2 regions of the Pseudomonas sp. GL_135 genome follow, and region 1 is predicted to be linked to the other one. Evidence: predicted binding sites of a transcription regulator. Region 1 holds the regulator's gene; the other holds the start of a gene.
What was found. Region 1 encodes FliA, which starts transcription of late flagellar genes. Its sites were predicted from a motif close to CTAAAGTTTNNNNNNNNNNNGCCGNTAA; they were not measured.
Positions count from the first base shown of each region.

Region 2: a site for FliA is predicted at 4,787-4,814, ahead of AC3ISG_RS24245 (methyl-accepting chemotaxis protein). Genes of this name have one in related genera too.

Region 1 covers NZ_CM174408.1:1,813,565-1,828,353, reverse strand. Annotated here, with positions in the region: gene AC3ISG_RS08330 (chemotaxis protein CheA) at 1-309, opposite strand, end outside; gene AC3ISG_RS08325 (protein phosphatase CheZ) at 454-1,242, opposite strand; gene AC3ISG_RS08320 (chemotaxis response regulator CheY) at 1,262-1,636, opposite strand; gene fliA (RNA polymerase sigma factor FliA) at 1,877-2,620, opposite strand; gene fleN (flagellar synthesis regulator FleN) at 2,617-3,450, opposite strand; gene flhF (flagellar biosynthesis GTPase FlhF) at 3,569-4,912, opposite strand; gene flhA (flagellar biosynthesis protein FlhA) at 4,924-7,053, opposite strand; gene AC3ISG_RS08295 (anti-sigma factor) at 8,118-8,849, opposite strand; gene AC3ISG_RS08290 (sigma-70 family RNA polymerase sigma factor) at 8,846-9,409, opposite strand; gene AC3ISG_RS08285 (DUF3455 domain-containing protein) at 9,521-10,063, opposite strand; gene AC3ISG_RS08280 (fasciclin domain-containing protein) at 10,321-10,878, opposite strand; gene AC3ISG_RS08275 (anti-sigma factor) at 10,953-11,651, opposite strand; gene AC3ISG_RS08270 (sigma-70 family RNA polymerase sigma factor) at 11,663-12,241, opposite strand; gene flhB (flagellar biosynthesis protein FlhB) at 13,700-14,789, opposite strand, start outside.
Region 2 covers NZ_CM174408.1:5,473,977-5,488,765, forward strand. Annotated here, with positions in the region: gene AC3ISG_RS24230 (Mu transposase C-terminal domain-containing protein) at 1-985, opposite strand, end outside; gene AC3ISG_RS24235 (heteromeric transposase endonuclease subunit TnsA) at 985-1,668, opposite strand; partial or broken gene AC3ISG_RS24240 (ATP-binding protein) at 1,783-2,433, shown strand; gene AC3ISG_RS24245 (methyl-accepting chemotaxis protein) at 2,700-4,676, opposite strand; gene AC3ISG_RS24250 (LysR substrate-binding domain-containing protein) at 4,895-5,815, opposite strand; gene AC3ISG_RS24255 (NorM family multidrug efflux MATE transporter) at 5,979-7,361, shown strand; gene AC3ISG_RS24260 (putative bifunctional diguanylate cyclase/phosphodiesterase) at 7,568-9,238, opposite strand; gene rep (DNA helicase Rep) at 9,440-11,449, shown strand; gene AC3ISG_RS24270 (xanthine phosphoribosyltransferase) at 11,489-12,058, shown strand; gene AC3ISG_RS24275 (MBL fold metallo-hydrolase) at 12,249-13,133, shown strand; gene AC3ISG_RS24280 (sulfite exporter TauE/SafE family protein) at 13,217-14,032, shown strand; gene AC3ISG_RS24285 (acetyl-CoA hydrolase/transferase C-terminal domain-containing protein) at 14,067-14,789, opposite strand, start outside.

The DNA.
Region 1 (14,789 bases):
GAACATGCTGTTGACGGTGTCGAGTGCTTCGAGCACCACGTCCATGAGCTCCGAGTCAACGCGACGTTCACCCTTGCGCAGGATGTCGAACACGTTCTCGGCGATGTGACAGCATTCAACCAGCTCGTTGAGCTGGAGGAAGCCGGCGCCCCCTTTTACAGTGTGAAAACCGCGAAAAATTGCATTGAGCAGGTCCGCATCATCTGGCCGGCTTTCCAGCTCGACCAACTGCTCTGACAACAGCTCGAGAATCTCGCCGGCCTCTACCAGAAAATCCTGAAGGATTTCTTCATCGGCGCCGAAGCTCATTGGGGGGTGCTCCTAAAATTAACCGTCAAACCGATCCGGAGGCTGCACTGACGGCCTGCGCGCATTGCTTTCGTCGAAGCATTGGCGCGCGGGTCCAGCAGCCACTTTCACAGAAAACCTGAAGTCCGAAACAGAGTGACCGAATCAGAATCCGAGGCTGGATAGCAGATCGTCAACATCATCCTGTCCGGATACAACGTCTTCACGTTTATCGGCATGAATCTGCGGACCTTCACCCTTGGAGTGAAGTTTTTCTTGTTCTTTTTGCTGACGGAACACTTCCTGGTCGTGCTCGATGCCCGCGAAGCGGTCCACCTGGCTCGCCATGAGCACCAGCTTGAGCAGATTGCGCTCGACTTCGGTGACCAGCGTGGTCACGCGCTTGATCACCTGACCGGTAAGGTCCTGGTAATCCTGGGCCAGCAGAATGTCGTTCAGGTGCGCAGAGACCTCGGTGGTCTCCTTCTCGCTGCGGGTCAGGAACACATCGACGCGGCGGGCCAGATCACGAAACTCTTCGGCGCTGATCTCGCGGCGCATGAAGCGTCCCCAATCGGCGCTCAACGACTTGGCGTCGTCAGTCAGCCCGTGCATCAGCGGCGTGCTCAGCTCCACCAGGTCCATCGTCCGGTTGGCGGCGTTTTCGGTCAGCCTGACCACGTACGACAGCCGCTCGGTGGCGTCGGTGATCTGGGAGACCTCCTCGGCCTGCGGCATGTTCGGGTCGATCTGGAAGTTGACGATCGCGCTGTGCAGCTCGCGCGTCAATTTGCCGACTTCCTGATACAGGCCACGGTCGCGGGTCTGGTTAAGCTCATGGATCAGTTGCACGGCGTCGCCGAACTTGCCTTTTTCAAGGCTCGCGACCAGCTCTTGTGCGTGTTTCTTCAGGGTTGACTCAAAGTCACCCATTGTCGAATCTTTGGAATCCATAGCGCCCTCGCAGCGGACATCAGCTATTGACGCGCTCGAATATCTTTTCGATTTTCTCTTTGAGCACTTGCGCGGTGAACGGCTTCACCACGTAGCCGTTCACACCGGCCTGAGCGGCTTCGATGATCTGCTCGCGCTTGGCTTCGGCAGTGACCATCAGCACCGGCAGGCTGCGCAGACGCTCGTCGGCACGCACCTGACGCAACAGGTCGATGCCGGACATGCCCGGCATGTTCCAGTCAGTGACGAGGAAGTCAAAGGCGCCGCTTTGCAGCATCGGCAATGCGGTGAGTCCGTCATCTGCTTCGGCCGTGTTGGTGAACCCAAGGTCACGCAACAGGTTTTTTATGATCCGCCGCATCGTTGAGAAGTCATCAACGATGAGGATTTTCATGTTCTTGTCCAATTCGACCTCCAAGCAGTCTTTAACGCGTTCAGCACCTGAACGCGCATTCAATCAATACCGGCTGCGCCGAACATGAAAAGGGGTGGAATCGACCGGGACGAGCGCAGCGAAACCGGATCATCCACGACCCGGTTCGACCGACTCCTGCCATGTCTCTTTTGCTTCCCGCTCACGTCCTGCACAGCCGGTCTTACAAGCAACACGCAGGCCTCGCGGCCCGCGCCTGATTCAGGAACGTGCGCGCCACTCGCCAAGGCGACCGCGCAACCGCGCCGCGCATTGACTGTGCAGCTGGCTGACCCGCGACTCGCTGACACCCAGAACCTCACCGATTTCCTTGAGGTTCAGCTCTTCGTCGTAATACAGCGACAACACCAGGCGTTCACGTTCCGGCAAGTTGGCAATGGCCTCGGCCAGCGCAGCCTGGAAGCGCTCGTCTTCCAGATCCCGCGACGGTTCCAGGGACTGGCTCGCGCCGTCCTCGTGCAGCCCTTCGTGTTCGCCGTCCTGCAACAGGTCGTCGAAACTGAACAGGCGGCTGCCCAGGGTATCGTTCAGAATCCCGTAATAATCGTCGAGACTCATTTCAAGTTCGGCAGCAACCTCGTGATCTTTAGCGTCACGGCCGGTTTTTGCTTCGATTGAACGAATCGCGTCACTGACCATGCGCGTATTGCGGTGGACCGAGCGCGGTGCCCAGTCCCCCTTGCGCACTTCGTCGAGCATCGCGCCACGGATACGAATACCCGCGTACGTCTCGAAACTGGCCCCTTTGGTGGAGTCGTATTTGGTCGAGACCTCGAGCAAGCCAATCATGCCCGCCTGGATCAAATCCTCGACCTGCACGCTGGCCGGCAGACGCGCCAGCAAGTGGTAGGCGATTCGTTTGACCAGCGGGGCATAACGCTCGATCAGCTCATACTGGGAGTCTTTGGACGATTTGCTGTACATGCGATAGCCACTTGCTGTCATGAGACGGGCCCTGCGCTGGTTTGATGCACGAGGCGTTCTACGAAAAATTCCAGGTGACCGCGCGGGTTCGCCGGCAGCGGCCAGGTGTCGACTTTCTGTGCGATCGCCTTGAACGCCAGCGCACATTTGGAACGCGGAAACGCTTCGTACACGGCGCGCTGTTTCTGCACGGCCTTGCGTACGCATTCGTCGTACGGCACGGCGCCTACATATTGCAGGGCCACGTCGAGAAAGCGGTCGGTGACTTTGGTCAGCTTGGCGAAGAGGTTGCGCCCTTCCTGCGGGCTCTGGGCCATGTTGGCCAGGACGCGGAAGCGGTTCATGCCGTAATCGCGGTTGAGCAGTTTGATCAGGGCGTAGGCGTCGGTGATCGACGTAGGCTCGTCGCACACCACCAGCAGCACTTCCTGGGCGGCGCGCACGAAGCTCACCACCGACTCGCCGATGCCGGCGGCGGTATCGATGACCAGCACATCGAGGTTGTCGCCGATGTCACTGAACGCCTGAATCAGCCCGGCATGTTGCGCCGGGGTCAGGTGGACCATGCTCTGGGTGCCCGACGCCGCCGGCACGATGCGGACGCCGCCCGGGCCTTGCAGCAGGACATCGCGCAGCTCGCACCGCCCTTCGATGACATCAGCCAGGGTGCGTTTGGGGGTCAGCCCCAACAATACGTCGACGTTGGCCAGACCCAGATCGGCGTCCAGCAACATGACGCGACGTCCCAGCTCGGCCAGCGCCAGTGAAAGATTCACTGAAACGTTGGTCTTGCCTACGCCACCTTTGCCACCGGTCACCGCGATAACCTGTACGGGATGCATGCTGCCCATGTTAATTGTTTACCTTGTCTTGCTTAGACCTAAGCCACATGTCGGGCTGCACGTTCAGTGTCTGAACAATGCCTGGCAGACCATCGATGCAGGAAAATTCCACTGTCATTTTCTTCACCTAGCCCGCGCGCTTGCCGGTGCTGTGATAAAGATCCGCAAACATATCCGCCATCGCTTCCTCGCTTGGCTCCTCCTGCATCTGCACACTGACAGCCCGGCTCACCAACTGGTGCCGACGCGGCAAATGCAGATCATCCGGTATCCGTGGGCCATCGGTCAGATAGGCCACAGGCAGTTCGTGTGTCACGGCCAGGCTGAGCACTTCGCCCAGGTTGGCCGTCTCGTCGAGCTTGGTCAGGATGCACCCGGCCAGGCCGCAACGTTTATAACTGTGGTAAGCCGCCGACAGCACCTGCTTCTGGCTGGTTGTCGCCAGCACCAGGTAGTTGCGCGCCTTGATGCCACGGCCGGCGAGGGTTTCCAGTTGCAGACGCAGGGCCGGATCGCTGGCTTGCAGGCCGGCGGTGTCGATCAACACCACGCGCTTGCGCAACAGCGGCTCCAGCGCCTGAGCCAGGGACTGGCCCGGGTCGACGTGGGTAACCGGTACATTGAGGATCCGGCCCAGGGTTTTCAGCTGTTCCTGAGCGCCAATGCGGAAACTGTCCATGCTCACCAGCGCGATATTTTGCGCGCCGTATTTCAACACATATCGGGCTGCCAGTTTAGCCAGCGTGGTGGTTTTGCCCATGCCGGCAGGACCGACCATGGCAATCACACCGCCCTCTTCCAGTGGCTCCACATCGGGCGTGGCAATCATCCGGGCCAGGTGGGCCAACAGCATGCGCCAGGTGTGGGCCTGATCATTCGAGTCCGGCACCATCGCCAGCAGATCGCGGGACAGCGGGCCGGAGAGGCCGACGCGTTGCAGACGGCGCCACAGATTGGCCTGCTGCGGACGGCTGCCTTGCAGCTGGTTCCAGGCCAGCGATCCCAGCTGGACTTCCAGCAGTTCGCGCAGGCCGTTCAATTCAGAGCGCATCGCTTCGTAGGCGCGGTCGCCCACGGCCGGCTCGGCGTTGCGCTCGGCGCGTTCGGCGGCCACAGCGGCGTGGATCGACGGGCGAAACGGTTCTTCCAGCGTCGGTTCGATCTGCTTGCTGTCATCCATCGCAAGGCCGGCGAACAACTGACGATTGGCGACAGTGTCCAGCTCGCTGCGGTGGGTCAGCTCAGCTTGAGCGGTGACGATGCGCGACTGGGTCTTGCGCAATTCTTCTTCGAGTTCGACGTTCGGCACACGCGGCGCCAGTGCAGACAACTTGTAATCCAGAGCGGCGGTCAGTTCCACGCCGCCGGCGATCCGCCGGTTCCCGATGATGGCAGCTTCAGCGCCCAGCTCATCGCGAACCAGTTTCATGGCTTGTCGCATATCGGCGGCGAAAAAACGCTTAACTTGCATGACTCACTACCTCAGCCGTTGGGCCCGACAGTCGCTACGATGGTGACTTGCTTATTGTCAGGAATTTCCTGATAAGCCAAAACATGCATATTCGGTACAGCCAACCGTCCAAAGCGGGACAACATGGCGCGAACCGGACCTGCGACCAACAAAATAACCGGCTGCCCCTGCATCTCCTGACGCTGCGCCGCTTCGATCAACGAGCGCTGAAGTTTCTCAGCCATGCTCGGTTCGAGGAGAACGCCTTCTTCCTGACCCTGACCTGCCTTCTGCAGACTATTTAGCAAGATCTGTTCCAACCTTGGCTCAAGGGTGATCACAGGCAGCTCCGGCTCAATGCCGACAATGCTTTGGACGATTGCGCGGGACAATCCGACCCGTACCGCAGCCACCAGCGCGGCGGTATCTTGACTACGCGCGGCGTTGTTGGCGATGGCTTCAGCGATGGAGCGGATGTCACGAACCGGCACCTGTTCGGCAAGCAGCGCCTGCAGCACCTTCAGCAGGGCCGACAGGGACAGCACGCCCGGCACCAGTTCTTCCGCCAGTTTTGGCGATCCCTTGGCCAGCAGGGTCATCAATTGCTGGACTTCCTCGTGGCCAATCAATTCATGAGAGTGCTTGTAGAGAATCTGGTTCAAGTGGGTTGCCACCACCGTGCTGGCGTCCACCACGGTGTAACCGAGGGATTGCGCCTGAGCCCGCTGGCTGATTTCAATCCAGACGGCTTCCAGACCAAACGCCGGGTCCTTGGCAGTGATGCCGTTGAGGCTGCCAAATACCTGACCGGGGTTGATCGCCAGTTCGCGGTCTGGGTAGATCTCGGCTTCGGCCAGGGTCACGCCCATGAGGGTCAGGCGATAGGCGCTGGGCGCCAGGTCGAGGTTGTCGCGGATGTGCACGGTCGGCATGAGGAAACCCAGCTCCTGGGAGAGCTTCTTGCGCACGCCCTTGATCCGCGCCAGCAGCTGACCACCCTGATTGCGGTCCACCAGCGGAATCAGGCGGTAGCCCACTTCCAGGCCAATCATGTCGATCGGGGTGACGTCGTCCCAGCCCAGTTCCTTGGATTCCTGCGCCCGGGTCGGCGACGGCAGCAGCTCTTGTTGACGCTTGACCTCTTGCACCGCGGCGAGCTTGACCTGGTTCTCTTTCTTCCACAGCAGGTAAGCGCCGCCAGCAGCCACCAGCCCGAGGCTGATGAAGGAGAAGTGCGGCATGCCCGGAACCAGGCCCATGACGATCATGATCCCGGCAGAGACAGCGAGTGCCTTGTGGGAGGCGAACATCTGGCGCCCGACCAGTTTGCCCATTTCTTCCGAACCGGACGCACGGGTCACCATGATCGCGGCGGCAGTAGACAGCAGCAGAGAAGGCAACTGCGCCACCAAACCGTCACCGATGGTCAGCAGCGCGTAAACCTTGCCGGCGTCGCCGAAGGTCATGCCGTGTTGCAGGATGCCCACCAGCATGCCGCCGATGAGGTTGATGAAGAGGATCAGCAGGCCGGCGATGGCGTCACCGCGGACGAATTTGCTGGCACCGTCCATGGAGCCGTAGAACTCGGCTTCCTGGGCGACTTCGAGGCGACGACGCTTGGCTTCAGGCTGGTCGATGAGGCCGGCGTTGAGGTCGGCGTCGATGGCCATCTGTTTGCCGGGCATGGCGTCGAGGGTGAAGCGCGCGCTCACTTCGGAGATGCGCCCGGCACCTTTGGTGACGACGACGAAGTTGATGATCATGAGGATGGCGAAGACGACGATACCGACGACGTAGTTGCCGCCGATGACGACTTCACCGAACGCCTGGATGACTTTACCGGCGGCGGCGTGGCCGTCCTGGCCGTGGAGCATGACGACGCGGGTGGAGGCGACGTTGAGGGCCAGTCGCAGCAGGGTGGCGACGAGGAGGATGGTCGGGAATACGGAGAAGTCGAGGGGTCGCAGGGCGTAGATACAGACGAGCAGGACGACGATGGACAGGGCGATGTTGAAGGTGAAGAAGACGTCCAGCAGGAACGGCGGCATGGGCAGCATCATCATGGCGAGCATGACGAGGAGCAGTAGCGGGACGCCAAGTTGTCCACGGCCCAGGCCGATCAATCCGGTTCTGGCGTGGGAGATGAGTTGTGAGCGTTCCACCGATGGGCACCTGCGCGTTAAATCAATCTTTTGACGCCGAAGCGTTGTATCGGGGTTATTGCAAGAAGGGGTCCAACATTTGGGAGTGGACTGAAAATATCAGAGTGCCAGTATTTAGAATTGGGATTTGCGTCGTGGCTTAGCGCGCCAAGATCACAAGCGTCGGCCTAACGGCCTCGGTTTCGCCTTCGGCGAGTTACTTGGAAAAGCACCCCAAGTAACCAAGGGTGCCTGCTCCTGGCTAGGTCCCTCCTCCGTCGGGATTCCCTCACTCCGACGACGCTCCGTGGGCCCGCGCCGAACGGACATCCATGTCCTGACGGCGCTCTCGCCGCATCCATGCGGCTCGGCCCACTCCGCGTCGTCTGCGTTCGGCCTGCACCCAAGTCGCGTTTTGTGGTGTCTGGACCTTTTGTGCATGAAGATCAAAAGCGCGCTTACGCTTGGTAGGACCGGCTTTAGCCGGGAAGAGGCCTGTGTGACCACCAGCCATTTCACTGAATGCACGCGCTGCTTTTTTGTGGGACCGGCTTTAGCCGGGAAGAGGCCTGTGTGACCACCAGCCATTTCACTGAATGCACGCGCTGCTTTTTTGTGGGACCGGCTTTAGCCGGGAAGAGGCCAGTGTGGCCACCACCCATTTCACTGAATGCACGCGCTGCTTTTTGTGGGACCGGCTTTAGCCGGGAAGAGGCCGGTGTGACCACCACCCATTTCACTGAATGCACGCGCTGCTTTTTGTGGGACCGGCTTCAGCCGGGAAGAGGCCGGTGTGACCACCACCCATTTCACTGAATGCACGCACTGCTTTTTGTGGGACCGGCTTCAGCCGGGAAGAGGCCAGTGTGGCCACCACCCATTTCACTGAATGCACGCACTGCTTTTTGTGGGACCGGCTTCAGCCGGGAAGCGTCAGATGTGACACCGCTAATCATCAAGGGCAAACGACGCTCATGTGGGAGTGAGCTTGCTCACGAAAGCGGCCTTCCAGACGCTAGATGATTGGCCGATCGTTCCCCCGCTCCGCGTGGGAACGCCGCCCTAGACGCCCCGCGTCTTCTGGCTCAGATCACTTTCACCGCCCGCCCAATAAATTGAATCGGGCCGGTCGGCTTGCCGGTCGGGGAGCCGTTGGGGTTTTCGAGGGTGAGTTCGAAGAGTTGGTTGGCCTGCAGCGGCGGCAGTTTGTTTACGGGGATGGAGAGGGTCTGGCCGGGTTTGACCAGGCCCAGGGACACGGGGCCCTGCCAGCCGTCGGCCTTGGTCCAGAACTGGAGGGCTTTGTCGGCGGGGACTGGGGTGGCGCCCAGGGGTATCAGCTGGATCTCTTCCGGGTTATTGGCCTGGATCACCCAGCCGGGAGCCTGGTTTTGTGGAGCGACCAGCACCACGAGGTAAGTTGTGGGGTTCACCGGCGCTGTCCGGGTCACCAGCATTGTGGCGAGCAGCAGCGTCGCGACGAGTCCTGCGCCCGCCAGCCCGCGCCACAACGGCAGCAGATCCCACCATGAACGCGACTTCACGGCGGGCGCCTGTAAGAGGGCTCGGCGGTCATCGCTGCTGACGCTGCGCTCAATCCGGCTCCACAACTGCGGGCCTGGGGTCTGCGGTTCGGCAAGTTCGGTCAACGCCAGCAAGCGCCCTTCCCATGCGTCCACGGCTGCGCGCAAGTCAGCGTCCGTGCCGAGGCGGTTCTGGACGTCGAGCCGTTGCTCGGCCGGCAGTGTGCCCAACACGTACTCGCTGGCCAGCGCGTCCAGCTCGTCGGCACTGTCTGTTGACGGATACCTTGTCATTCCATGCACTCCCGCAATGCCACCAGACTGCGTTTGATCCAGGCCTTAATGGTGCCCAGCGGCGCGCCCACTTTCTGCGCTATTTCCGAGTGCGAGTAGCCGTCGACGTACGCATGAAGAATGCAGTTGCGCCGCGCCGGTTCCAGCTGTTCAAGGCATCCGTAAATACGACCCGAGCGGGCGCTGTATTCGAAGGTGTCGGCGTCGGTTGCGCACCCCAGTGCAGCCTCGGCCAGCAGTGCGTTTTCGCTCTGCTCGCTGACCTGAAGGGTGTTCGCATTATCCCGCATGAAGTTCAGCGCCAGATGCCGTGTCAGGCTGAAGATCCAGCCACGGGCAGAGCCTCGCGTCGGGTCGAAACTACCCGCGCGGGTCCAGATTTTAATGAAGGCGTCATGCACGATGTCCTCCGCCAGCGCGTCGCTGCGGGCGATGCGCTTGGCGACGCCGATCAGACGTGCGCTTTCCTGGGTGTAGAGGTCGTGCAAGGCCCGTCGCTCGCCCTTGGCACAGGCGGCCAGACAGGCTTCGTAGTCAAAACAGTCTTCAGGTAAGGACAAAATGTTCAACCGCCAACGAAAAGAAATACCCCGACCCAAAGGCCGGGGTTGCGTCGGTGCAGCGTAGATGAATTTGTGCATCAGCGACGCGGCATGACGTGGGACGTTGGTCTACTTGGCGGCCCAGAAAATATAGTCCGCCTGGTATTTCACAATTTCCTGCTTACCCTTGGTCGCCATCGAACACTCCATCTTCGGCGCGACACCGCCTTTGGTCGCCACGCGCTGGATGTAGCTGACGTTGCTCATCGCGCCCTTGCCTTCCGCAGGGTTGGCTTTGACCAGCTGATACGGAATATCGCCCGTCCCGGCAGGTGCGACAGCGAGCTGGGTGCCGGTGATCTTCGAACCGTCAGCGGCCTGCCACGTCGCCGGTGGCCCAAAATAGGTGCCGACCTGCTTGCCGTCGCGGTCATTCAACACCGCTTTCGGGCCGACGAACGTCCATTCGGTCTGACCCGCAGCGTTGGGCTTGTCGCGGCACTCATAGGTGATCTCGCCCACGCCCACCGTTTCCATCGCGATCTTGTGACCGTCCGGCACCTTCACTGCATCAGGCAACACCATCTGCGCATAAGCCGCTGGCGCCGTGGCCAACAGGCAAGTAGCTGCCAACGAAACACCGAACGAGCCCAGTAATTTTTTAGCGTTCATGCCATCTCTCCATTAGATAAACAGGTCAGCAGCCATCGCTACTTCTTGTACTACCCGGGGGAGAACGAACTGGATGCAGCGAATTGAAAATAAATCTGCGGGGTGATCGAGGGGGGATTACGCGGGTCTGGCAGCAAGATCAGTAAAATGGCATGCGCCCGTGTCGGGGCCAGGCCGGCGCCCCGGGTGGACACACTCGATGTCCACCGGGGGCCACTGCCGTTACTTCAGAAATGAGGCAGCCATTGCATCAGCGGTTACGGCATCAGCACCGAGTCAACGACGTGGATGACGCCGTTCGACTGCATTACGTCAGCGATGCTGACCGCGCTTTTGCCGCCTTTGGCGTCCATCACCCACAGCTTGCCGTCATGGGGCATCACGGTGAGGGATTCGCCTTGTACGGTTTTCAGCATCACTTTGCCGCCGTTCATTTTGGCGTCCGCCATCAATTGTTTGGCGGTGTGGGTACCGGCGACGACGTGGTACGTCAAGATTTTGGTCAGGTCCGCTTTGTTCTCAGGCTTGACCAAGGTATCGACAGTACCGGCAGGCAGTTTGGCGAAAGCTTCGTTGGTGGGGGCGAACACGGTGAACGGGCCTTTGCCGTTGAGGGTGTCCACGAGACCTGCAGCTTTGACCGCCGCCACCAGGGTCGTGTGGTCCTTGGAGTTGACGGCGTTCTCGACGATGGTCTTGGTGGGGTACATGGCAGCGCCCCCCACCATGACGGTGTCGGCGGCAAAGCCTGGCGATGCAGCAAGGCAGAGGGCAGCGAAAGAGACAGCGGCGATGCGTTTGGCGAGGGTCAACATGGTAGTTCTCCCGGATTCTTCGGTCCTTCGGATGAAGGTGAGAGAGATACGAAGCAGACGCGGGAACGGATGCATCAAAGTGAAGATATTTTCCCCTGGGCGACGACTGGTCCGGTCGGCAGCCCGCTCGGTGATCCGTTCAACGGCTCAAGGGTGACGGCAAGTACCGCGCCGGTGGCGAGCAGATCAGCCAGTGGCGGCGTTACGTTCAACGTCGCGGAAGCATTGGCCGGCAACAGGCCCAGCGAGCGAGGCTTGCCATCGGCGGGGATTACCCACGCCTCGGCACTTTTGCCCGACCAGTCGGCGTGTTGCGTGTTAACGAACAGCACGCCTCGCCGGTCAGTATGGATCGTGGCGGCAAACAGCGTCGTGCCGTCCGGTTGTTCAAGACGTGCCAACAAAGCCGGCCCCGGGGTAGGTGCCGGAAGAGGCTGTTGAAGGACCAGCACCGATGCCAGCAACCCGGCAGCCAGTGCAGCGGTCGTCCAGCGCCAGAGCCCAAGGTTGTTCCACCAGCCTGACGCCCGCGACGGCGAATGGCTGGCATCCGCAAACAAGCGCTGCTCAATCCTCGCCCACGTACCCCCCGGAGCAGTTGACGCCGGCAATTGCCCGAGCCACTCGGCGAACTGCGCCTGCCATTGCACCAGCGCGCGTTGATGGCGAGGGTCCAGCGCAATCATCGCCTCCACCCGCTCACGCTCTTCGCGGCTGAGCACGCCCAGCACGTACTCTGCGATCAGCAGGTCCGGGGTCTCGTCGGGAGGCACAGGAGGCTCGTTCATAGGCCGAGGCACAGACGCAGTCGAAGCAGCCCGCGACGAATCCAGCTTTTCATCGTCCCCAGCGCGATGCCGTGGCGCTCGGCCAGCTCGGCATAGGAGCAACCCTCGAAGAACGCCACGCGGATATAGCGTTGCTGTGCTTCTTCAAGGGTTTCCAGACAGCGGTCCAGCTGACTCCCCTGCTGCTCGCGCTCCAGGGAGTCCGGGATGGAGTCGTCTTGGGTGGGTAATTCGGGGATCGTTTCGAGGGGGGCGTGAGGCCGATGGGCCCTGCGCCGGTCAATCGCTTTGTTGCGGGCGATGGTCGCAAGCCAGGTCATGGCGCTGGCCAGTTGAGGATCGAACCGGGGTGCCTTCAGCCACGCCATGATGTACACCTCCTGGAGCACCTCTTCGGCCTCGGCCCGGTTGCCGGAATAGTGCAGGCAGATGCCGAACAGCCTGGCCGATGTCGCGTGATACATCGCCTCAAACGCCAACCGGCTACCTTTACCACAGGCTTGCATCAAGACATTCAACGCCTCGGCACTGGACTGAGCGTCGGGTGACTGGGCTGCATTCGATCGAATGGTCAAGTGGCGAGCCTTGAGGAGGAATGCGGTCACTCTAGACGGTTTCTGTTCGGGCTGTAATCCCCGGCTACGCGAGCGACCCTTTAAGTACGAAGATCAGGGGCGTCTGCCTGGGGGCAGACCGTTTCGCCTTCGGCGAGTTACCTGGAAAAGTCGAAAGTCGCACCATCCCCAAGTAACCAAGGGTGCTTGCTCTTGGTTTGGCCATCCTTCGTCGGGTTCCCTCACTCCGACGACGCTTCGTGGGCCCGCGCCGAACGGACATCCATGTCCTTGCGGCTCGACCCACTCCGCGTCGTCTGCGTTCGGCCTGCGCCCAAGTCGCGTCTTGCGGTGTTTGAATTTGCTTCGTAGGAAAAATCAAAAGCGGAGCAAAGCAGATCAAGAGCAGATCGAGGGCAGATCAGTCGCCAAGGACTTGTGGGAGTGAGCTTGCTCACGAAGGGGTTGGTACATCCCCCGAAGTTCTGGTGTTTGAAATGCAGCATTCGCGAGCAAGCTCGCTCCCACAGGGAGGGCGTCCGGTCAGCAAAATCGCCAGCGCCCCGACCGGCCCCTTCCCGGCTAAAGCCGGTCCCACTAAAGGCACCGCGTACACACTGTGGGACCGGCTTTAGCCGGGAAGCTTTGCTTTTGATCTTCATACACAAAAGGTTCAGTCACCGCCAATCGCGACTTGGGTGCAGGCTGAACGGAGGTTTCGCGCAGTGGGCCGAGCCGCAGGGATGCGGCGAGAGCGCCGTCAGGGCATGGATGCCCGTTCGGCGCGGGCCCACGGAGCGAGACCAGAGTGAAGGAACCCGACGAAGTCGGGCCCAACCAGGAGCAAGCACCCTTGGTTACTTGGGGATGGTGCGACTTTCGACTTTTCCAAGTAACTCGCCGAAGGCGAAATGTCTGCCGTTAGGCAGACCTCTCCCAGCCGCCCAGCGCAATCGGGGACAGATTAATTTACGGTGAAGCGCTGTAAATAAAATCAGTCCCCTTTACGCTTCTGAAATGCAGCATTCGCGAGCAAGCTCGCTCCCACAGGGAGGGCGTCCGGTCAACAAAATCGCCAGCGCCCCGACCGGCCCCTTTCCGGCTAAAGCCGGTCCCACTAAAGGCACCGCGTACACACTGTGGGACCGGCTTTAGCCGGGAAGCTTTGCTTTTGATCTTCATACACAAAAGGTTCAGTCACCGCCAATCGCGACTTGGGTGCAGGCTGAACGGAGGTTTCGCGCAGTGGGCCGAGCCGCATGGATGCGGCGAGAGCCGCCCCCCGCCATGGATGGCGGATGGCGGCGGGCCCACGGAGCGGGACCGGAGTGAAGGAACCCTGACGAAGGAAGGGCCCAACCGAGAGCAGGCACTTTTGCTTACTTTTGGTGCTTTTCAAAAGTAAGTCGCCGAAGGCGAAACAGTCTGCCCCCAGGCAGACGCTGTTGATCTTGATCTTGATCTCAACGATCTAACGCCCTACGAATCCCGCCTCAAATCCGGCGGAATCGGCAGATTATCCCTGAGCGGATCAGGCCGCTTGCCACGCCCCGCCTGATACTGCCGAATCTGATACACATACGCCAACACCTGCGCCACCGCCAGATACAACCCCGCCGGAATCTCCTGATCCAACTCCGTGCTGTAATAAATCGACCGCGCCAGCGCCGGCGACTGCAACAACAGAATCTCATGCTGCGCCGCAATCTCCCGAATCTTCAACGCCATGAAATCACTGCCCTTGGCCAACAGAATCGGCGCGCCGCCCCGCTCCGCGTCATACTTCAACGCCACCGCATAATGCGTCGGGTTCGTGATAATCACATCCGCCTCCGGAATCGCCGCCATCATCCGCCGCTGCGACATATCCCGCTGCAACTGACGAATCCGCTGCTTGACCTCCGGCCGCCCCTCACTGTCCTTGTGCTCATCGCGCACCTCCTGCTTGGTCATCAGCAGCTTCTTGTGAGACTCCCACAACTGCACCGGCACATCGATTGCCGCGATGATCAAAAGGCCCATCGCCATCCACAGCGTGCTCCAGCCCACCAACTGCAAACTGTGCACCACCGCCATCTCCAGCGGCTCCTTAGAGATGGCAACCAGGTCGGCCTGGTCCTTCATCAGCACCACCAGCGCCACCGCCAGCACGATCAAAAACTTCGCAAACGACTTCAGCAGCTCAATCAGCGCCTTGGGCGAGAACATCCGCTTGATGCCCGCAGCCGGGTTCATGCGGCTGAACTTGGGCGCCAGGGAGCCGGCGGCAAACAACCAGCCGCCAAGGGAAATGGGACCGACGAACGCCGCTACCGTCAACGCCAGCAGGATCGGCTGCACCGACAACAGCGCCGCCTTGCCCGACGCCATCAGCATGATCGCCATGCTGCGCTCGTCGAGAATCGCCTCGCGGGTGATGGTGAAATTGTCGCGCATCAACTGCATCATCATTTCCGCCATGGAGCCGCCAAACGCCAGCAATCCCGCAGCACCCACGATCATCACAACAACCGTGTTGAGCTCCTTGGAACGGGCAATCTCGCCCTTCTCCCGGGCGTCGCGTTTGCGT
Region 2 (14,789 bases), 2.0 Mb from region 1:
TCCCCCAAACTGGCCATTCTCCGGTGACCCCATGGGCAATCAGCCAGTTTTCTTTGGGGAGAACGGAATGAGCAACGCACATTGCCACCGATATCCCCGCGGGTGCATCCAAGGAAAGGTAATAGCCCGTGATCATCCGAGAATACACATCAATCGCGAAGGTGATCCACACCCGACCAATAGGACGCCTGTGAAGATCATCAACCAAGATGATATCCATGGGCGTGTGGTCGATTTGCACAACGGCAAGGGGATAGTCCGCCCCCGGAAATGAGCCAGGCGTCGGCGTGTACTTGTTCCGAGCCAATTCCGTATAACCTCGGCCGCGTAGGTAAGCCTTATCTGGGACACCTTTAATTCGTGCCCGGATCGCAGTTGCTCCAGGCGGAGTGATCTGCGCGGCTTCACAGGTTTCGACGATCTTGTCGATTGTCGATAACACCGTTGGGCGGTGAGGTTTAAGGAAATAATTAGTAATGACATCTTCGATGATTCTATTGGCTTCATCCGAAAGGCGTGAGTTGCCCTCCTTCCACCCCCTCCTCCGCGGAATAAGAGCGAGCTTCTCACCCCACTCCTTGTAACGCTTTATCCAGCGATACAAGGTCGCGACATCAACGCCAACCGCGGCGCTTCTGGCTTCGACGTCTCGCCGACCGATAACCACGCTCCCCAGAAGCGGCTCAATGGCAGCGTAGCGCCTCTGCGCCTCAGCCCAGTCTTCGCTGCCAATCAGCGCCATGTCGTAATTGGCGTAGAGCCCCTCGACTTTCTCGCGCTTGATCGCTCGTAAGCCGTCGATGGGCAACGCAGCAGCTTTACCTGACTCCAGTTCGATCCCCACCACAGTTCGAAAGTCGAGGATCTGTGAAATACGGTAAGCAGAATCGCCGTGAGCGACCACCGCCCCGACCTCAATTATTACCTGGAGCCGGTCAGGCTTGTAGGGAGTGAGCTGGGCATCAAGTGAATCGTTGTCGACCATCACGCCACCCAAACTTCTAGGAAATTGTTCAAAGGAAGGCGTATGTCACAGAGAAGCCGTCTTGTAGCAATGAGATGCCAGAGATGACTGATCCCCTCGCCTCGATACCGGTCGCAGGAGTGCAATGCCAGCAGGTAGTGGACGGGCGCAACGCCCATCTCCCGTACTGTGCCGATAATCCACTCACTGTCTTCTGGCTCAAAAGTCATTCGTGCATAACGTTCCAGAAACTTGATGTTGTGCAGCGCGGTATCCCGAATTCTCGTTTCGTCATGGATGTGGAAGACCCAGCCCTGCTCGCTTGCGTACCGCCAAGCAGCTTTCCACTTGGGAAGCCATGCTCGCCAATTCTTGCGCCACTCGGCCTCGGGCTTTACCTCAACCAGCAACGGCTTGGACCAGTTGTCGAGGTCTCGATTTCCGAGATTGAAGTGAACGAGAAAATCTGGGGTGTATTTGTAAGGACGCCCGTTGCTGATGAAAGGGATGCTAACCGGCTGAGAGGTGATATTACGGACATCCTTGGAGAATTCCGTACGGACAATGAAATCCCGCTCCAGCGTGGACTCGTAGGGGATGCCACCTTCGCCGCGGAATGGAAACACGCCGGAGACGCTTCTTTTTGTGGGCTTGATGGGGCGAACCGACCCCGATTTAGTTTTGTCGCGGCTATTTCCGACCATTGATAGGACCGTCGCAGCTATTTAGTTAATGCGTCGCAGCTATTGCTGAACGCTGTGCTGATGGTGCAAGGGCCCTAGTATGGCGGTGTCGCAGCAAATTAGAAATCCTACAGCGGCAGTCGCCCGCAACCTGGCGAAATCACCCTCGCGCACCACGGTGTGCTGTTTCTGGACGAGCTTCCGGAATTTGATCGGCGGGTGCTGGAGGTGCTGCGTGAGCCCCTTGAGTCAGGCCACATCGTGATTTCCCGGGCGCGGGATCGGGTGCGCTTTCCGGCGCGCTTTCAACTGGTCGCGGCAATGAACCCCTGCCCGTGCGGTTATCACGGCGAGCCGACCGGGCGTTGCCGCTGCTCAACCGATCAGATTCAGCGCTACCGCAACAAGCTGTCCGGACCGCTGCTCGACCGGATTGACCTGCATCTGACGGTCGCTCGGGAAACGACCTCCTTGGCCGCCACTGCAGACAGCAAGGGTGAAAGCGCCAGCGCAGCGGAAGTGGTCTCCGAAGCCCGACAACGCCAACAACGGCGCCAGGGCTGTGCCAACGCATTCCTTGATCTGCCCGCGCTGCGTCAACACTGCGCGCTGTTGCCGGAAGATGAAGCCTGGCTCGAGAACGCGTGTGAACGCCTGAACCTGTCCCTGCGCGCCGCCCACCGCCTGCTGAAAGTCGCGCGCACGCTGGCTGATCTGGAGAAGGTGGACGCCATCGCGCGTTGCCACATTGCAGAAGCTTTGCAGTATCGGCCTTCGTCGAATTGAAACCGCATACAACATGCCACGGCGGGAGATAACCCTTCGTTCAGCACCGCACTGTCGCGCAGAATGTGCAACATCTGTGGGAGTGAGCTTGCTCACGAAGGCGGCATCTCAACCGCTGAATATTTGGCGGATGTTCTTGCCTCTTCGCGAGCAAGCTCGCTCCCACAACTCGTGTATTGCCAGATACATCTGCGGTGTTGCTTGATGAGATTGGGCTTGCTCACACCTACACTGGTTGGCTCTGGCGGCTCAGCAGCGCTCCAGCCTCACCGAAACCGATCCACTTCCTTCTGCAAGTCAGACGCAACGGCATTCAGCTCTTGAGCCGTGATCGCCAGGTTGGACACGACTTCGCGTTGCTCGCTGTTCGCCAGGGCGATGCTTTGCAGGTTGGCGCTGAGCAGCGTTGCGGTGTTGCTCTGCTCTTGGGTAGCCGTGGTGATGGACGTAAATTGCTCACCGGCCGAGCGGCTTTGTTCGTCGATCTGGGCCAGCGCTGCAGCGACTTTGGCGTTGCGCGACAGGCCTTCCTGCATCAGTGCGTTGCCTTGCTGCATGGTGTTGATGGCATTGCTGGTCTCTTGCTGAATGCTGCTGATCATGCCGGAGATTTCGTCGGTGGCCTGGCGCGTACGAGATGCCAGGCTGCGGACTTCATCGGCTACCACCGCAAAACCACGGCCTTGCTCACCAGCGCGTGCTGCCTCAATGGCGGCATTGAGGGCCAGAAGGTTGGTCTGCTCGGCGATCGAGGTGATGACGCTGACAATCCCGCCAATCTCCTGCGAGCGCTGGCCCAAGGTATCGATCACCGTCGCAGTGCTGCTCAGCGAGCCTGCGATTTGCTCCAGCGAGGCCGACGCCTCCTCCATCGACGTACGGCCGATGCGGGTCTGCTGGGCATTGCCCTGGGCCATGCGTTCGGTGGTGCCCATGTTGTCGGCGATGGTCAGGGCCGTGGCGCTGAACTCTTCCACTGCACCGGCCATGCTGGTGATTTCGCCGGACTGCTGCTCCATCCCCTCATAAGCGCCGCCTGACAGGCCGGACAACGCGTTGGCTCGGCTGCTGACTTCCAGCGCCGCCGTGCGGATGTGGGACACCATGGTTTCCAGCGCCTGGCCCATCTTGTTGAAGCTACCCGCCAGCTGACCAATTTCGTCATGGCTGGAAACGTTCAGGCGCGCGCTCAAATCACCGGCACCCAACGCTTCCGCCTGACTGACCAACGCCGACAGCGGCCGCAGCTTGCTGCGCAGCAGCCAGATCGCGGCAGCGACAGCGATCAGCATCGCCAGCAGGCTGCCGATGGCCAGTTGCGTGCCGACGCTCCAGGTCACTGCGCTGATTTCATCCTTGGGCATCGTCGCCAGAACCGTCCACGGGCCGCCGGCAAACTTCTCGCCGACGGTGTAGAAGTCTTCACCCGCGTCCTGCCAGAACCGCCCAACGCCTGGCGTCTTGGCGAACTCGGCAAGAGTGGTGCCTGCCTGATCCAGGTCTTTCACGCCCGCTGGTGCCACCAGCCATTTGCCCTGCTCGTCGAGTAGAGCCAGCGAGCCGGTGGAACCGATGCGGAAGTTCTTCAGGTTGTCGAACTGCGCCTTCTGCGCGTCGGTGTAGTCGAAGCCGACGAACAGCACGGCGATGACCTTGCCGCTGGCGTCACGCACCGGGCTGTACTGCGTCATGTACAGACGATCGAACAACAGCGCGCGACCGACGTATCCCTGACCGGCGAGCAGCTTGTCGTAGGCGGGATGCTTGTGATCCAGCGAGGTACCGAGGGCGCGTGAGCCGTCCTGCTTGCTCAGGGATGTGCTGACGCGCACGAAGTCGTCGCCGCTGCGCACAAAGACCGTCGCCACGCCGGCCGTCATTTTCTTGAAATCATCGACTTCCGTGAAGTCGTTGTTCAATGCCGTACCGTTGAGCAGTAACGCAGGGGTCTGCACGCCTGCAACCGCGATCTGTTGATCGGCCTGGACGCTCAAACCGCCCGAAAAGCGCTTTTCAAACAGACCGCTTAAACGCTGGGTGCTGTCACGCAGGGTGCTGTGGAACGTGTTCAACTGGTCGGCCAGCAACCGGGCTTCGCTGCTCATGTGCTCTTCGCGAATGACCAGGTTAGCCGAGTCCAGTGAGCGCAAGGCGAACAGCGTGCTGCCGCTGATGACGACGGCCAGAATAACGGCCAGGGCGATGCCGAGTTGCGAGGCAATTCGGGCGCGAGGCTGAGACATTGGAGCTCCTTGCCGAACGACTGGACCGTCCTGAGCTCAGGAACACCATTCGGACGAATCTAATAGAGGGGATCGATGAACCGATTGAGGTGAACCGGCTCTGCTTTAAACCTTCGGCCGACAAACGAAATACTTGAGTCCTACACCTTTTAAGGACGGAATTATTTCCTTTTCTGACAGTCTCGGCAGCCCTTTTTAATAAGGCTGCGCTCCACGGCTTACTCCAGAATCGTCACGTCCGGCAGCTCCATCGCCTGCACTTCACCCTGCAAAAAGTCACTGAGCCGGCGCATACGCTCTCCGCCCGGTCGGGTCTTGGGCCATACCAGATAATAGTTCTCGCCGCTGACGACTGCGGTGCGCCACGGCAGGCTGAGTCGGCCTTGAGCGACGTCCTCCGCCACCATCAGCAGATCACCCATCGAAACGCCGTAACCCCGGGCCGCCGCGATCATGCCCAACTCAAGCGTGTCGAATACCTGCCCGCCCTTGAGCGAGACCCGGTCAGACAAGTCCATGCGCTCCAGCCATCGGCGCCAGTCGCGGCGATCGGGTGTGGGGTGCAGCAGTTCGGCGCCGGCCAGCCGTTCCGCGTCCCACGGCGCGTCATCCAGCAGCGTCGGGGCGCCCACGGGAATCAGCCATTCCGGGAACAGGTAGGTCGCCTCCCAGTCTGGCGGGAAATGCCCGTGGCTGAGCAACACCGCGCAATCGAACGGCTCTTGGGTGAAGTCGACGCTGTCGATGTCCATCCACGCGCTAGTCAGCTGGACTTCATTACCCACTTGCAGATGACGAAAACGACTCAGCCGCGCCAGCAGCCAGCGCATGGTCAGGGTTGAAGGAGCCTTCATGCGCAAAATGCCCTCCTCCGCCATCAACGCGCTGCACGCTCGCTCCAGGGCGGAAAATCCTTCACGTACGCCCGGGAGCAATTCCCGTGCGGCCTCGGTGAGCTGAAGATTGCGACCGTTGCGCCGGAACAGACGGCAGGCGAAGTGCTCTTCCAGGGTGCGGATATGCCGACTGACGGCACTCTGGGTGATCGACAGTTCTTCAGCGGCGCGCGTGAACGAGCTGTGTCGCGCTGCGGCTTCAAACGCGCGGAGGGCATACAGCGGCGGAAGAGTGCGAGACATCGGCGTAGCTCCTCGGGGAGTCGGGCAACGGCAGTCACTCTACTGTAGAAATGCCAGGATGAGTTTTACTCATGCAAGTGATCGGATTTATCCCTTTGTGCATCTGCGCCGCGATCCCCACAATGACCAGCCTGCCAACACCCGTAGCCCGAGCGCAAAGACCATGCACCAGCACGCTTTCAAAGAACTGTGGATCATCCTGCGTCTGGCCGGGCCGCTGATTGCTTCGCAAATGGCGCACATGCTGATGGTGTTCACCGACACCGTGATGATGGGCAAGCTGGGCCCGGAATCCCTGGCCGGTGGCGGGCTGGGCGCGGCGAGCTACAACTTCGTGTCGTTCTTCTGCGTCGGTGTCATGGCGGCGGTCGGCACGCTGGTTGCGATTCGCAAGGGCGCGAATGATCACGCGGGGGTCACCCGTCTGACCCAGGCCGGCTTGTGGCTGGCATGGGGCATGGCGTTGGTTGCTGCGCTGATCCTGTGGAACCTTGAGCCGATTCTGCTGCACTTCGGTCAGGACGAGGCTAACGTGCACATGGCCAGTGAGTTCCTGATCACGCTGCCATTGGCGCTGCCTGGCCTGCTGAGCTTCATGGCCCTGCGCGGTTTCACCAGCGCACTGGGGCGTGCCACCCCGGTAATGGTGATCAGTCTGGTGGGCGTAGCCCTGAACTTCGGGCTCAATTATGCGTTCATCCACGGGCTGTTCGGCCTGCCGCACTGGGGCCTGATGGGCATTGGCCTCGTCACGGCCATTGTCACCAACGCCATGGCGCTGGCGCTTGCGCTGCACATTCGTTATCACAGCGCCTACGCGGCGTATCCCCTTCACAACGAACTGATGAAACTCTCGCGCAGCTGCCTGAAAGAGCTATGGCGTCTGGGCCTGCCCATCGGCGGTACGTATGCGGTGGAAGTCGGCCTGTTTACCTTTGCGGCGTTCTGCATGGGCGCCATGGGCAGCACCCAGATGGCCGCGCACCAGATTGCCCTGCAATCGGTATCGATGGCGTTCATGGTCCCGGTCGGGATTTCCTACGCGGTGACCATGCGCATCGGTTTGCACTACGGCGCAGGGAATCTGCTGCTGGCGCGCACCGCCGGACGCATGGGGATTGGCTTCGGCGGGCTGCTGATGCTGTCGTTCGGCATTCTGTTCTGGGTCGCACCCCACGCGGTCATCGGCCTGTTTGTCGACGTCAACGACCCGAAATACCAAGGCGTGGTCGAGCTGGCGGTGAAGCTGTTGGCGATCGCAGCATGGTTCGAAATCCTCGACGGCACGCAGACCATCGCCATGGGCGCCATTCGAGGATTCAAGGACGCCAAGACCACATTCCTGATCGGACTCGCGAGCTACTGGGTGGTCGGCGCGCCGTTGGCGTGGGGCCTCGGGTTTCTCGCGAATCAGGGCGCGGTGGGTGTGTGGTGGGGATTGGCGATTGGCTTGCTTTGCTCAGCGGTGGCACTGACCTGGGCATTCGAGCGCAAGACGGCGCGACTGCTGCGCAAAGAGGCGACGGGCGTTGTGGTGATGGGCTGAGGGATGGACGGCACACATAGTCCCTATGGGAGTGAGCTTGCTCGCGAAGGCGGCATTTCAGCCGCTGAAGATGAAGCGGATGTACCGGCCTCTTCGTGAGCAAGCTCACTCCCACATAGATGGATTTTACTGCTGACCCACTGCGTTTGCGGCAAGCGCGCTCCTACAGAATCTGCCCAAAGCATGTGGGAATACTGCGCCGCCGCTCACTGGCTCTGCAGCGCAATCCCTTTGTTCTGATCTATCGCCAGATACTCCATCAGCTCCGGCAATGCCAGCGGGTGGCTGATCAAAAAGCCCTGAGCCTGATCGCAATTGAAGCTGCGCAGCAATGCCAACTGCTCAGGAGTTTCGACACCTTCGGCCACCACTTCGAGGCTGAGGTTGTGGGCCAGGTTGATCATCGCGTGGACCAGCTTGCGGTTTTCCTCACGCTGCTCCATTTCACCAACAAAGCTCTTGTCGATCTTCAGCAGCGTGATCGGCAGGCTGTTGAGGTGCACGAAAGATGAAAACCCGGTGCCGAAATCGTCCAGCGAGAAGCGCACACCCAGGCGTCCTAGCGCGTCCATGGTCTGTTTGACCAAGTCACTGCGGCGCATGACGGCTGTTTCAGTCAGTTCGAATTCCAGCCATTGCGCGTCAATGCCGCGGTCGGCGATCAAGCGGCTGAGCGTCGCAAGCAGCTGGTTGTCCTGGAACTGGCGGAACGACAGGTTGATAGCCATGTGCAGCGGCGGCACGCCTTTTTCGCGCAGGGCCTGCATGTCGCGCAGGGCACGGGCGATGACCCAATAGCCCAGCGGCACGATCAGCCCGCTTTGCTCAGCCAGCGGCACGAACTCGCTCGGCGGTAGCAAACCGCGTTCGGCGTGGCGCCATCGCACCAGTGCCTCCAGCCCCAGGATGTGCCCGGTATTCAGGCACAGGCGTGGCTGGTAATGCAGCTCTAGCTCATCGCGACGCAAGGCCCGTCGCAGCTCGCTTTCCAGATCGGCGAGGCTGCGGGCATTGCGGTTGATGCGTTCGTTGAAGACATGAAAGGTGCAGCCTTGAGTGCCCTTGGCCTGCTGCATGGCGATGTGTGCGTGCCACATCAACGGATCGGCTCCGCCGTTAAGGCGCGCATAAGCGATGCCAAGGCTGCAACCGATCAACAGGCTTTCGCCGTCGACCCAATACGGTTCGGACAAGGCTTCGGTAATGCGCTCGGCGATGGACTCCGCCCGTTCTGGAGCGCGGCGTGTGTCGATCAGCAGAGCGAATTCATCGCTGCCCAGTCGCGCCAGTTGATCGCACGCCTCCAGCTGGCCTTTCAGCCGGGCGACCACTTGCAGGATCAGCCGATCCCCCGCCTGATGGCCCAGCGCGTCATTGGCGCGGCGGAAGTTGTCCAGGTCCAGATGCCCCAGCGCCAGACCTCGGCCGTCGAACTCGGCGAGCCGGGCGGCCAACAGCGTCTGGAAGCCCTGTCGGTTGGCGATGCCGGTGAGGGGATCTTGCTCGGCGAGGCGATTGAGTGTGGTTTCCAGCACGCCCCGTTCGCGCACATGACGCAGACAGCGGCGCAAGGCCTGCGGAGTGAGCGCGTCGCGCACCAGCCAGTCGCTGACACCGACGGGCTCTTCCTCCGGCTCTGTGTCAAAAAGCAATACGGTGGGCCAGTTGCATTGGCCGGCGGCGGGCTGAAGGGCTTCAGTGGTGAAAAGGATTCCGGGGACTGCGAGGTCTGCTTGATGGCCAACAGCGCCCCAGCTCGACGCGCATTCAAGGACAGCGGCGTCTCCGAGCGGCGCCAGGCACTCGCGCAACGATGCCGGCCATTCGGGCGAGTCCGCCAAAAGCAGCAAACGCAAGGGTTCGACAGGCGTAGACAAGCTAACTCCCCACACAAACGTAAAGACCTTGGCGCACCCTCGAATGAGGGTCGTCAAACGCGAGAATCATCCGCAATACGCAAATGTAACAAAACGGCGAAATATAGATAGCGCGGCGCATCACAGGGTCGGACGGTGGCTGCACAATCCGCTGACCCTGTTAAAATGCCCGCCCTTTTCCAGGCAGCCCCATTTTTCCCCATGTCCCGACTCAATCCCCGGCAACAGGAAGCCGTGAACTACGTCGGCGGCCCTCTTTTGGTGCTCGCCGGCGCTGGCTCCGGCAAGACCAGCGTGATCACACGCAAGATTGCCCACCTCATCCAGAACTGCGGCATCCGAGCCCAGTACATCGTCGCCATGACCTTTACCAACAAGGCAGCGCGGGAGATGAAAGAGCGTGTCGGAACCCTTTTGCGCGCTGGCGAAGGACGCGGCCTGACCGTTTCGACGTTTCACAACCTGGGCCTGAACATCATCCGCAAGGAACACGCCCGTCTGGGCTACAAGCCCGGGTTCTCGATCTTCGACGAGACCGACGTCAAGGCGCTGATGACCGACATCATGCAGAAGGAATACTCGGGCGACGACGGCGTCGACGAGATCAAGAACATGATCGGCGCCTGGAAAAACGAACTGATCCTGCCGCCCGAGGCCCTCGCCAATTCCCGCAACCCCAAGGAGCAGACCGCCGCCATCGTCTACAGCCACTACCAGCGCACGCTCAAGGCGTACAACGCGGTGGATTTCGACGACCTGATTCTGCTGCCGGTGAAGCTGTTCGAGGAGCACGCCGACATTCTGGAAAAGTGGCAGCACAAAGTGCGCTACCTGCTCGTCGACGAATACCAGGACACCAACGCCAGCCAGTACCTGCTGGTCAAAATGCTCATCGGCACGCGCTGCCAGTTCACCGTTGTGGGTGACGACGACCAGTCGATCTACGCCTGGCGCGGCGCGCGGCCGGAAAACCTGATGCTGCTCAAGGACGATTATCCGTCGTTGAAAGTGGTGATGCTGGAGCAGAACTACCGCTCCACCAGCCGCATCTTGCGCTGCGCCAACGTGCTCATCGCCAACAACCCCCACGCGTTCGAGAAGCAACTCTGGAGCGAGATGGGTCACGGCGACGAAATCCGCGTGATTCGCTGCAAGAACGAAGACGCCGAAGCCGAGCGCGTGGCCATCGAAATTCTCAGCCTGCACCTGCGCACCGACCGGCCTTACAGCGATTTCGCGATTCTCTATCGCGGTAACTATCAGGCCAAGCTGATCGAGCTGAAGCTGCAGCACCATCAGATTCCGTACCGGCTGTCCGGGGGCAACAGTTTCTTCGGACGTCAGGAAGTGAAAGACCTGATGGCCTATTTCCGCCTGTTGGTGAACCCGGATGACGACAACGCCTTCCTGCGCGTGATCAACGTGCCGCGTCGCGAAATCGGCTCGACCACCCTTGAAAAGCTGGGCAACTACTCGACCGAGCGCAAGGTGTCGATGTACGCCGCCACCGACGAGATCGGCCTGGGCGAGCATCTGGACGCCCGCTTCACCGACCGCCTCAGACGCTTCAAGCACTGGATGGACGGCGTGCGCCAGCAATGCGCGACGCAGGACCCGATTGCTGCTTTGCGCAGCATGGTCATGGACATCGATTACGAAAACTGGATTCGTCAGAACAGCTCCAGCGACAAAGCCGCCGACTACCGCATGGGCAACGTGTGGTTCCTGATCGAGGCCCTGAAGAACACCCTGGAGAAAGACGAAGAAGGCGGCATGACCATCGAGGAGGCCATCGGCAAGCTGGTCCTGCGCGACATGCTCGAACGTCAGCAGGAAGAGGAAGACGGCGCCGAAGGCGTGCAGATGATGACCCTGCACGCCTCCAAAGGCCTGGAGTTTCCTTACGTGTTCATCATGGGCATGGAAGAGGAAATCCTTCCGCACCGCTCCAGTATCGAGGCCGACACCATCGAAGAAGAACGCCGCCTGGCCTACGTGGGCATCACCCGCGCGCGGCAGACGCTGGCGTTCACCTTTGCGGCCAAGCGCAAGCAGTACGGCGAAATCATCGACTGCCTGCCGAGCCGGTTCCTCGACGAACTGCCGCCGGACGATCTCGCTTGGGAAGGCAACGATGACACGCCCGTCGAAGTCAAAGCCGTACGCGGCAACACAGCCTTGGCGGACATACGCGCCATGCTGAAAAGATAACGTTTATTTCGCGCACATCGCGCTCTGAGGACCACCCACGTGGAAGCACTGCACAAGAAAATTCGCGAAGAAGGCATCGTGCTTTCCGATCAGGTATTGAAGGTCGACGCGTTTCTCAACCATCAGATCGACCCGGTGCTGATGCAGCAGATCGGCGACGAATTCGCCGCGCTGTTCGCAGGCTCCGGCATCACCAAGATCGTCACTATCGAGGCGTCGGGCATCGCCCCTGCAGTCATGACCGGTCTGAAGATGGGCATCCCGGTGATCTTCGCGCGCAAGCATCAGTCGCTGACCCTCACTGAAAACATGTTTTCCGCGTCGGTGTATTCGTTCACCAAGCAGACCGAAAGCACCATCGCCATTTCTACCCGTCACCTGAACAGCAGCGATCGGGTGCTGATCATCGACGACTTCCTGGCCAACGGTAAGGCGTCCCAGGCGCTGATCTCGATCATCAAGCAAGCGGGCGCAACGGTCGCCGGTCTGGGTATCGTGATCGAGAAGTCGTTCCAGGGCGGCCGCGCCGAACTGGACGGTCAGGGCTATCGTGTAGAGTCACTGGCGCGCGTGCAGTCGCTGAAAGATGGGGTTGTGACGTTCGTTTGATCCAGATTCACCTTGGGGGTTGCGCAGCTGATACCGCGCTTCAGGCCTGCAAATACGCAACCCCGTGGAAGTGAGCTTGCTCATGAATGCGGGCTATCAGGCGCAGAGGTTACGGTGAATGTACCGGCCCCTTCGCGAGCAAGCTCGACTCCCACAGATTTCGTGCGGTCAGTAGAACAGGAGACACGTTATGGAAATTGGCGAAAAACTGAGCGTAGAGGCGTTTTTCGATCCGCAGACCTCGACCATCAGTTACCTGGTCATTGACCGCTCCACGCTTCAAGCCGCGTTGATTGACAGCGTGCTGGATTACAACCCGAAATCCGGGCGCACCAGCACACAGTCCGCAGACAAGCTGATCGAGAGGGTTCGCGAGCTGGGCGTGTCGGTGCAGTGGATTCTGGAAACCCACGTCCACGCCGATCACGTCTCGGCGGCGGCCTACCTGAAAGAACAGCTCGGCGGCACCGTTGCGATTGGCAGCCACATCACCCGCGTGCAAAAAGTCTTCGGCACGCTGTTCAACGCCAAAGGTGACTTTGCCCGGGACGGCAGCCAGTTCGACCGGCTGCTGGAAGATGACGCGCACTTTCAGATCGGGACGCTGCAGGCCCGAGCCATGCACACCCCCGGCCATACACCGGCGTGCATGACGTACGTGATTGAAGCGGGTGACGAAGCCGTCGCGTTTGTCGGCGATACGCTGTTCATGCCCGACTACGGCACCGCCCGTTGCGACTTCCCCGGTGCCGATGCGCGCACGCTGTATCGCTCGGTCGGCCGGATTCTCGGCCTGCCGCCGCAGACGCGTCTGTTCATGTGCCACGACTATCTGCCCAACGGCCGTGAATTGATGTTCATGACCACCGTCGCCGAGCAACGCGCCAGCAACATCCACGTGCGCGAAGGCATTGGCGAGGACGCCTTTGTCGAGATGCGCGAGAAGCGCGATGCCACCCTCGACATGCCCGTGCTGATCCTGCCTTCGGTGCAGATCAACATGCGCGGCGGCAACCTGCCAGAGGCGGAAGATAATGGCGTGCGCTACCTGAAAGTTCCGATCAACGCGCTGTAATGTCTGCACAGCGCGCCGCTCAGGCGCGCTCACACACTGAACAGCCACCTCCTGACAGCCCCCACGGAACTTGCTCCCTTACGATGAATGAACACGAACTGATCGGAGCCGGCCTCGGTACGATCATTGGCGCTGTATTGGGATTGACGGGCGCGGGTGGCGGCATTCTCGCCGTGCCGCTGCTGGTTTTCGGGCTTGGCCTGACAATGATCGAAGCCGCGCCGGTAGGCCTTCTGGCAGTCGGGCTGGCTTCGGCCGTCGGTGCAGCGCTTGGGTTGCGTCAAGGCATCGTCCGCTACCGCGCGGCCATCTTCATTGCGATCATTGGTATTGCGCTGTCGCCGGTAGGCCTTTGGCTGGCGCATCAACTGCCCAATGCGCCGCTGGCGTTGGGGTTTGCCCTGGTTCTGTTTTATGTGTGCGCGCGGATCTACCGCAAAGCCGCTCATGAACTGCGCCATGGTGAGCCGCCAGAGCGAGGCGCGTTCAGGCCCTGCGTGGTCAATCCGCTGGTGGGTCGGCTGCGCTGGACCCTGCCTTGCGCACGTTCCCTGGCGGCGACCGGCGCATTGGCCGGGCTGTTGTCCGGATTGCTCGGTGTGGGTGGCGGCTTTGTCATCGTGCCGGCGCTGACCCGCTACACGGACCTTGAGATGAAGAGCATCGTCGCCACGTCGCTGGCGGTGATCGCACTGGTCTCCACCGGCAGCGTGATCACGGCCAGCGTCAGCGGCGCGATGCATTGGTCAGTAGGGCTGCCGTTTGCCGCCGGGGCGGTCGTCGGACTGATGGCCGGCAGGCAGGTCAGCCGCTACCTCGCCGGCCCGAGGTTGCAGCAGTTGTTTGCGGTCAGCGGCTTTTTCGCCGCTGTGTTGCTGGTGATCAAAACCCTCGGCTGAACGGATGCCACAGTAAACGTGGGCAACATCAGGCCTAAGCCGTAGCCTGCAACCCCGCCAGCACCAGCCGCTGATACAGCTCTTCTCGCAGTCCCTGTGGATGATCAAGGCCCATGCGCTGCAGATGCTCGGGATAAGCGCTCGCGTCAGGAGCCTCAAGCGTGGCCTTGCCCAGCTCGATGATTTCTGTGAGCTTGAACTTGCTCTTCAGCCAGTTCAGCGCGCGCAGCAGATCGCGCTCTTCAGCCGTAAAATCGCTGCCCAACGGGTACTCGATGAACAGCGACGGGAACTGGTCGCGGATGTCCTTCAGCCGCTCGGGCGTGTTCTGGCTGAACAGCGGATCGAGGCGGAAATCCTTCGGCAGCTTGCCGGCCTTTTGCGCCTGATCGATCAGGCCCGGCTGGAAGCGTGAATCGCTGATATTGAGCAGCGCTTCGATCACTGCGGCATCCGTCCTGCCGCGCAGATCGGCAATTCCGTATTCGGTAACGACGATGTCGCGCAGATGCCTGGGAATCGTCGTGTGCGCATAGTCCCAGACGATGTTGGAACTGACCTCCCCGCCCGATTCACGCCAGCTGCGCAGGATCAGCACGGAGCGCGCGCCTTCCAGCGCATGGCCCTGAGCGACGAAGTTGTACTGCCCGCCGACACCGCTGACCACCCGGCCATCAGCCAACTGATCTGAAACCGCTGCGCCCAGCAACGTGACCGTGAAACAACTGTTGATGAATCGAGCATCCCGCCGTTGCAG